2 regions of the Micromonospora sp. NPDC047620 genome follow, and region 1 is predicted to be linked to the other one. Evidence: riboswitches for the same ligand, from Rfam matches in the RefSeq annotation. Region 1 holds a riboswitch; the other holds the start of a gene.

What was found. Region 1 has a riboswitch for thiamine pyrophosphate ahead of thiE (thiamine phosphate synthase). Riboswitches for the same ligand answer to the same signal wherever they lie in the genome.
Region 2: another riboswitch for thiamine pyrophosphate. It lies ahead of ACGF5C_RS25410 (ECF transporter S component); the one in region 1 lies ahead of thiE (thiamine phosphate synthase).

The regions. Positions count from the first base shown of each region.
Region 1 covers NZ_JBIDDG010000002.1:269,751-273,147, forward strand. The annotation lists gene thiS (sulfur carrier protein ThiS) at 1-33, opposite strand, end outside; gene thiO (glycine oxidase ThiO) at 24-1,232, opposite strand; gene thiE (thiamine phosphate synthase) at 1,226-1,852, opposite strand; TPP riboswitch at 1,847-1,955, opposite strand; gene ACGF5C_RS03560 (aldo/keto reductase) at 2,482-3,397, opposite strand, start outside.
Region 2 covers NZ_JBIDDG010000024.1:16,374-19,770, forward strand. The annotation lists gene ACGF5C_RS25400 (TIGR03943 family putative permease subunit) at 1-257, opposite strand, end outside; gene ACGF5C_RS25405 (permease) at 254-1,255, opposite strand; TPP riboswitch at 1,455-1,560, shown strand; gene ACGF5C_RS25410 (ECF transporter S component) at 1,633-2,223, shown strand; gene ACGF5C_RS25415 (ABC transporter ATP-binding protein) at 2,334-3,397, shown strand, end outside.

The sequences.
Region 1 (3,397 bases):
GCTGCGCCCGGCGCCGTTCACCGTCAGTTCCACGTGTGCTCCTCCTCGGGTGCGAAGGCGCCGGACCGGTCGTCGGCGGCCCGGACCACCGGCCCGGCGCTGCCGGCCTGACCGGCGGTGACAGCCGGATCGGCGGTGGCGGCCGGATCGGCGGTGGCGGCCGGCGCGAACCGGTGCGGGGTGAAGGGGGCGAGCAGCGGGTCCGCCGTACCGGTGACGACCAGGTCGGCGACCAGGTCGGCGGTGACGGGGGTGAGCACGATGCCGTGCCGGTGGTGCCCGGTCGCGACGAGCACGCCCGGCCGGCCGGGCAGCGGGCCGAGGATCGGGGCGTTGTCCGGGGTGCCGGGGCGCAGGCCGGCGAGGGTCTCGACGAGGTCGTACTCGGCCAGCTCCGGCAGCAGGTCGACGGCGGCGCGGAGCAGGCGCAGCACCGCCCCGGCGGAGACGTCGGTGTCGGCGCGCTCCTCGACGGTCGCGCCCACCACCACCTCCCCGCTGTCGCGGGGCACGAGATAGACGTGCTCGCCGTCGGCGTACCCCCGGATGACGTGCCGGAAGCCCGGCGCGCCGCCGCCGGGCGCGCGGAGCCGCAGCACCTGGCCCTTCACCGGCCGCACCGGCAGCCCGGTCAGGGCCGCCGCCCCGCAGCCGGCCGCCACCACCGTGACGCGCGCGTCCACGTCGGACAGCCGGCGCACGGCGGCGGGCACCAGCGTGGCACCGGCCCGTTCGGCGGCCGCGCGCAGCGCCGGCACCAGCCGGCGCGGGTCGACCTGGTGGTCGGTGGCGGCGAGCGCGCCGCCGCGCACCCGGGGCGCCAACGCCGGCTCGCGGTCCCGCAGCGCCGAGGGGCGCAGCGGCGTCACCGGCAGTCCGAGGCCCTGCTGGTACGCCCACAGCCGCCGCGCCTCGGCCAGGTCGTCGGCGGTGAGCCCGACCATCAGCGTGCCCTCGGTGCGGTAGCCGACGTCCGCGCCGGTGGCGGCGGTCAGCTCGGCGGCGAAGGCCGGCCAGCGGGCGGCGGAGGCGGTCAGCAGCCCGGTCAGCTCGTGCTCGCCGAAGTACGCCTCGGCGACCGGGGCGAGCATCCCGGCGGCGACGTGCGACGCGCCGGAGCCCGGGGCGGGATCGTGGACGACGACGCGGAGCCCGCGCGCCGCGCAGCGCCACGCGATGCCCAACCCGACCGGTCCCGCCCCCACCACGGCGACGTCCGGCCGGCTCAGCACCCCAGCGCTCCCAGCAGCTCCGCCGTCGCCCGGGCCGGATCGGCCGCCCCGGACAGGGCCCCCACCACCGCCACCCCGTACGCCCCGGCGGCCAGCAGCGCGGGCGCGTTCGCGGCGGTCACCCCGCCGATCGCGACCACCGGCACGTCCACGGCGGCGGTGACGGCGCGCACCCCGGCCGGACCGATCGGTGCCGGCAGGCCACTCTTGGTGCTCGTGGCGTGGCAGGGGCCCACGCCCAGGTAGCTGGCCCCGGCGGCGACCGCCTCGGCGGCCGTCCCCGGCTCGCGGGCGGTGGCCCCGAGCACGGCGGTCGCGCCGAGCACCCGGCGGGCCGCCCCGACCGGCAGGTCCGCCGCGCCGACGTGCCCGCCGGCGGCGCCCACCGCCAGCGCCACGTGCAGCCGGTCGTTGACGAGACAGGAGACGTCGTACGGCGCGCAGAGCGCGACCACCCGGCGGGCCAGGTCGTACGCCTCCCGGTCGGTGGCGTCGTCGGTGACGCGGACCTGCACGACCAGCTCGGCGCGGGCCACCGGAAGGGCGGCCCGCAGCACAGCCAGCGGATCCCGCCCGGGTCGGGTGTCGGTGATCAGATGCAGTCGCCCCAGGGACGGCACGGCAACACTCCTCCCTGCGCCGGCATTACCCGGATCAGGTTCGACGGTCGGGGGCTCTCAGCCCCCCTCTCAGCCCGGTGCACCGGGCTCCCGTGGGTCACTTGCGCGTGTCACCGTACGACGGATCGCCGGATCCGCCAAGGGCGGGACGCGGATTTCACACCGACCGTCCGAAGCCGACGACCGGGGCGACGCGTGACCGACCCGTCACGCGATGCTGTCCGGATGCCCTCCCCCGCCCGGGTCCCGCCCCGGCTCGCCTTCCTGCCGTTCCGCGGCAGCGCCGCGATCGCGCAGGGGCTGCTGACCCGCGCCATGCTGCGCGGTCCGACCTGGCAACGCCTGCTTCCCGACGTGTACGTGCACCGGGACGCCCTGCGCGCAGCCGACCATCGGCTCTGGTGCGCCGCCCGGCAGGCCCATGGGACAGCCGCCCGTCCCGGCCGGCCGGGACGGGCGCGCGGGAAGGGTGACGGGAGCGGGTGGAACACCAGGGCTGCCTCCCGGTGTCGGAGACGTGCGTGGTGTTCCACCCGTGGCGACCCGGGCCTGGGCGGGCGCGCGGGGACGGGTGGACGTCGACACCGCCCCGGCACCGTTACGGGGTGCCGGGGCGGTGTCGACGTGGCTCAGAGGATGGCGCGGAGGGCGTCGAGGTCCTCGTCGGTGGGCTGCCAGGCGCCCGCCTCCGCGTTGGAGCGCACCTGCTCGGGCGTGGTGGCGCCGGCGATCACCGAGGTCACCGCCGGCAGGGCGGCCAGCCCGCCGATGGCCACCTGGAGCATCGACAGCCCCCGCTCGTTCGCGTACGCCTCGATCGCCTCGATCGTGTCCCAGTCGGCGGCGGCGAGGCGCTGGGCGTACCGGCCGCCTCCGGCGAGGCGGCTGCCGGCGGGCGGGGCCTGGTCGCGCTTGTACTTGCCGGTCAGCAGGCCGTTGGCCAGCGGGAAGAACGGCAGCAGCCCGAGGCCGAACCGCTCGCAGGCCGGCACCACCTCGGCCTCGGCGGAGCGTTCCAGCAGGCTGTAGTGGTTCTGCGCGCTGATGAACCGGGACCGGCCGTTGGACGACGCCACCCAGTCCGCGTCGGCGATCTGCCACCCGGCGAAGTTGGAGTTGCCCAGGTAGCGGACCTTGCCGGCGCGGACCAGGTCGTCCAGCGCGGCGAGGGTCTCGTCGATCGGGGTGCCCGGGTCGGGCTCGTGCATCTGGTACAGGTCGATGTGGTCGGTGCCGAGCCGGCGCAGTGATGCCTCCACGGCGCGGGCGATGTAGCGCCGCGCGCCCCGTGCGCCGAAGTCGGGGCCGTTGAGGCCGTGCATGTCCATGCCGAACTTGGTGGCCACCACCACGTCGTCGCGGCGGCCCTTGAGCGCCTGGCCCAGCAGTTCCTCGGAGCCGCCCTGCGGCTCGCCGTAGATGTCGGCGGTGTCGAAGAAATTGATCCCGGCGTCCAGCGCGGCGTCGACCACCGCCCGGGTCCCGTCGAGGTCGAGCTTGCGGCCGAAGTTGTTGCAGCCGATGCCGACGACGGACACCACGAGC
Region 2 (3,397 bases), on a different contig from region 1:
TCCCCGTCGGTGGTCGGGGGCGCAGGGGCGCGGTCGTGCTTGCCGTCGGCGGTCGGGGGCACGGCGTCGCGCCGGAGGGCGGGACGCAGCTCGTACCAGAGGGTCATGACCGCGGCGACGACCAGCAGCAGGCCCGCGGCGACCAGGAAGGGGCGCAGCCCCTCCTTGACGTAGCGCAGGTAGAGGTCGGTGAGGCTGGCCCGGACCACGGCGCCCCCGAGCAGCAGCAGGACGACGGCCTGCGCCTGCCGGTTCACCGCAGCACCGCCCCGGTCGCGGCGGCGACCGCGACGGCCACCGCGAAGGTGGCCGGGGCGAACCGCAGCGCGAACCGGCGGCCGAAGACGCCGGTCTGCATCGCGATGAGCTTGAGGTCGACCATCGGCCCCACCACCAGGAAGACCAGTCGGGCGGTCAGCGAGAACTGCGACAGCGAGGCGGCCACGAAGGCGTCGGCCTCCGAGCAGAGGGAGAGCAGCACCGCGAGCACGGCCAGCGCGAGCACCGAGAGCACCGGGTCCTCGGCGAGCGTCTGCAACCAGCGCTCGGGCACGACGACGTTGATGGTGGCGGCGGCCGCCGCGCCGACCACCAGGAACCCGCCGGCGTGGGTGACGTCGTGCCGGACCGCCGCCCAGAACGCCCGCCCGCGCGGGCCGTCGTCCAGCTCCGGCCGGCGCGGCAGCCGGATCCAGTCGGCCCGGCCGAGGCGCAGCCACAGCCACCCCATCACCATCGCGACGACCAGGCTCGCGACGCCGCGGCCGAGGACCATCTCCGGGGCGTCGGGGAAGGCCACCGCGGTGGCGGTGAGCACGATCGGGTTGATGGCCGGGGCGGCGAGCAGGAAGGCCAGCGCGGCGGCCGGGGTGACCCCGCGCCGGATCAGCGACCCGGCGATCGGCACGGACCCGCACTCGCAGCCGGGCAGCACCACGCCGGCCGCGCTCGCCACGGGCACCGCGAGCGCGGGGTGCCGGGGCAGCGCCCGGGCCCAGAACGACCGGGGCACGAAGACCGCGATCACGGCGGAGAGGAGCACCCCGAAGACCAGGAACGGCACCGCCTGCACCATGACCGAGACGAAGACGGTGGTCCAGGTCTGCAGCCGGGGCGCGGACAGGGCCCCGGCGAGCGGCTCACGGAAGACGACCAGCAGGACCAGCAGGCCCGCGAGCACCTCGACCGACCCGACCCGCCAGGCGCTCCCGCCGCCGCCCGCCGGCTCGTGCGGGGGTACGCCCGGCGCGGCCACACCGACCGCCCCCGGGGCGCGCCCGTCCGGCACGGAGCGGTCAACCTCGGATGTCACGTGGTTTCCTCCGCCGATTCCGCCAGTGGCCGCCTGAGAGTACCGGCCGGAACCGACGGGATCGAGCGAACGCGCTCATGACCTGCGGAAAGATCACTTTGCCCGATGATCTTCAAAGGTGTTAGCGTCGGCGCGACAACTTCACATCCGACAGGGGAGCGCACAGCGCTGAGAGTGCGGGCACCGCCCGCAGACCCTCGAACCTGATCTGGGTAATGCCAGCGCAGGGAGTTCGGTCGACCTCCAGCCGCGCCGCCGTCCGGGCACACCGGGCGCGGCGTGCGTCTTCTCCTGGTTCGCGTTCAGGACTGGGAGCAATCATGCGAGACAACACGACCACCCGGTGGCGCACACTCGACGTCGTCATCGCCGCGGTGATCGCGGTGGCGTTCGGCGTCATCTTCTGGGCCTGGGGCCTGCTGTGGCGGGCCGTCGACCCGGCGTTCGCGTTCTTCCCGGCCGGCCAGGCGATCATGTACGGCGTCTGGCTGGTCCCGGCCGTGCTCGGCGGCCTGGTGATCCGCAAGCCCGGCGCGGCGCTCTTCTGCGAGGCGGTGGCGGCGACGGTCTCCGCGCTGCTCGGCTCGGAGTGGGGCGGCATCACCATCGTCCAGGGCCTCATCCAGGGGCTCGGCGCCGAGGTGGCCTTCGCCGCGTTCCGGTACCGCTCGTTCCGGCTGCCCACCGCGCTGCTCGCCGGTGCGCTGACCGGCCTCGGCGCGGCGCTGTTCGACTTCTTCGTCTGGAACGTCGACTACGCGCTCGGCAGCTACCGGGTCCCGTACGCCCTGCTCACCGTCGTCAGCGCCGCCGCCGTCGCCGGCGCCGGCGGCTGGGCCCTCACCCGCGCCCTGGCGGGCACCGGCGTCCTGGACCGCTTCCCCGCCGGCCGCGAACGCGCCGCCATCTGACCCGCACCACCGGAATCGGGGTTGATCATGAGGTGGACGGCGACGTGGATCTCCGTGGGTGCCGCCAACCTCATGATCGACGCCTGCGCGCGGGCCGGAAGGGGGACGGCGTGGGGGCGGTGACACTGCGGGGGTTCGGGTGGCGGCACGCCGGGCGTCGGGCGTGGGCCGTGCGCGGGGTGGACCTGCGCGTCGAGGCCGGCGAGCGGGTGCTGCTGCTCGGGCCGTCGGGCGCCGGCAAGAGCACCCTGCTCGCCGCGCTGGCCGGGTTGCTGCCCGAGGACTCGGGCGAACAGGAGGGCACCGTCGAGATCGACGGGCTCGACCCCCGCAAGGGCCGGGAACGGGTCGGCATCGTCTTCCAGGACCCGGAAACCCAGCTCGTGATGGCCCGCAGCGGCGACGACGTGGCGTTCGGGCTGGAGAACCGGGGGGTCCCCGCCGAGGAGATCTGGCCCCGCGTCGACGAGGCGCTGGCCCGGGTCGGCTTCCCGTACCACCGGGACCGGCCCACCGCGGCCCTCTCCGGCGGCGAGCAGCAACGCCTCGCCCTGGCCGGGGTGCTGGCCCTGCGGCCCGGGCTGTTGCTGCTCGACGAACCGACCGCCAACCTGGACCCGACCGGCGCGGCGCTGATCCGCGCGGCGGTGGCCGGCGCGCTGGACGCCGACACCACGCTGATCCTGGTCGAGCACCGGGTCGCCGAGGCGCTGCCGCTGGTCGACCGGGTGGTCGTGCTCGAACCGGCCGGCGGCGTCCGCGCGGACGGCACGCCTGAGGCCGTCTTCGGCGCCCACGGCGACGCGCTCGCCGCCGCGGGCGTCTGGGTGCCCGGCCGGCCCGTGCCGCCCCGCCACGCCACCGCGCCGGCCGGCGACCTGCTGCTCACCGCCGACCGGCTCGGCCTGCCGCCCCGGCTGGCCGCCGTCGACCTGGCGGTACGCGCCGGCGAGGCGCTCGCCGTGCTCGGCCCGAACGGGGCCGGGAAGTCGACCCTCGCGCTGCTGCTCGGCGGGCTGCTCAAGCCGGGAGCCGGCCGGGTCGCGGCGACGGCGGCACTGGCCGGCTCCGACGCCCGCACTCCCCCGCACCGCTGGCGCGCACCGGCGCTGGCCCGGCGGATCGGCTCGGTCTTCCAGGACCCGGAGCACCAGTTCGTCGCCACCACCGTCTT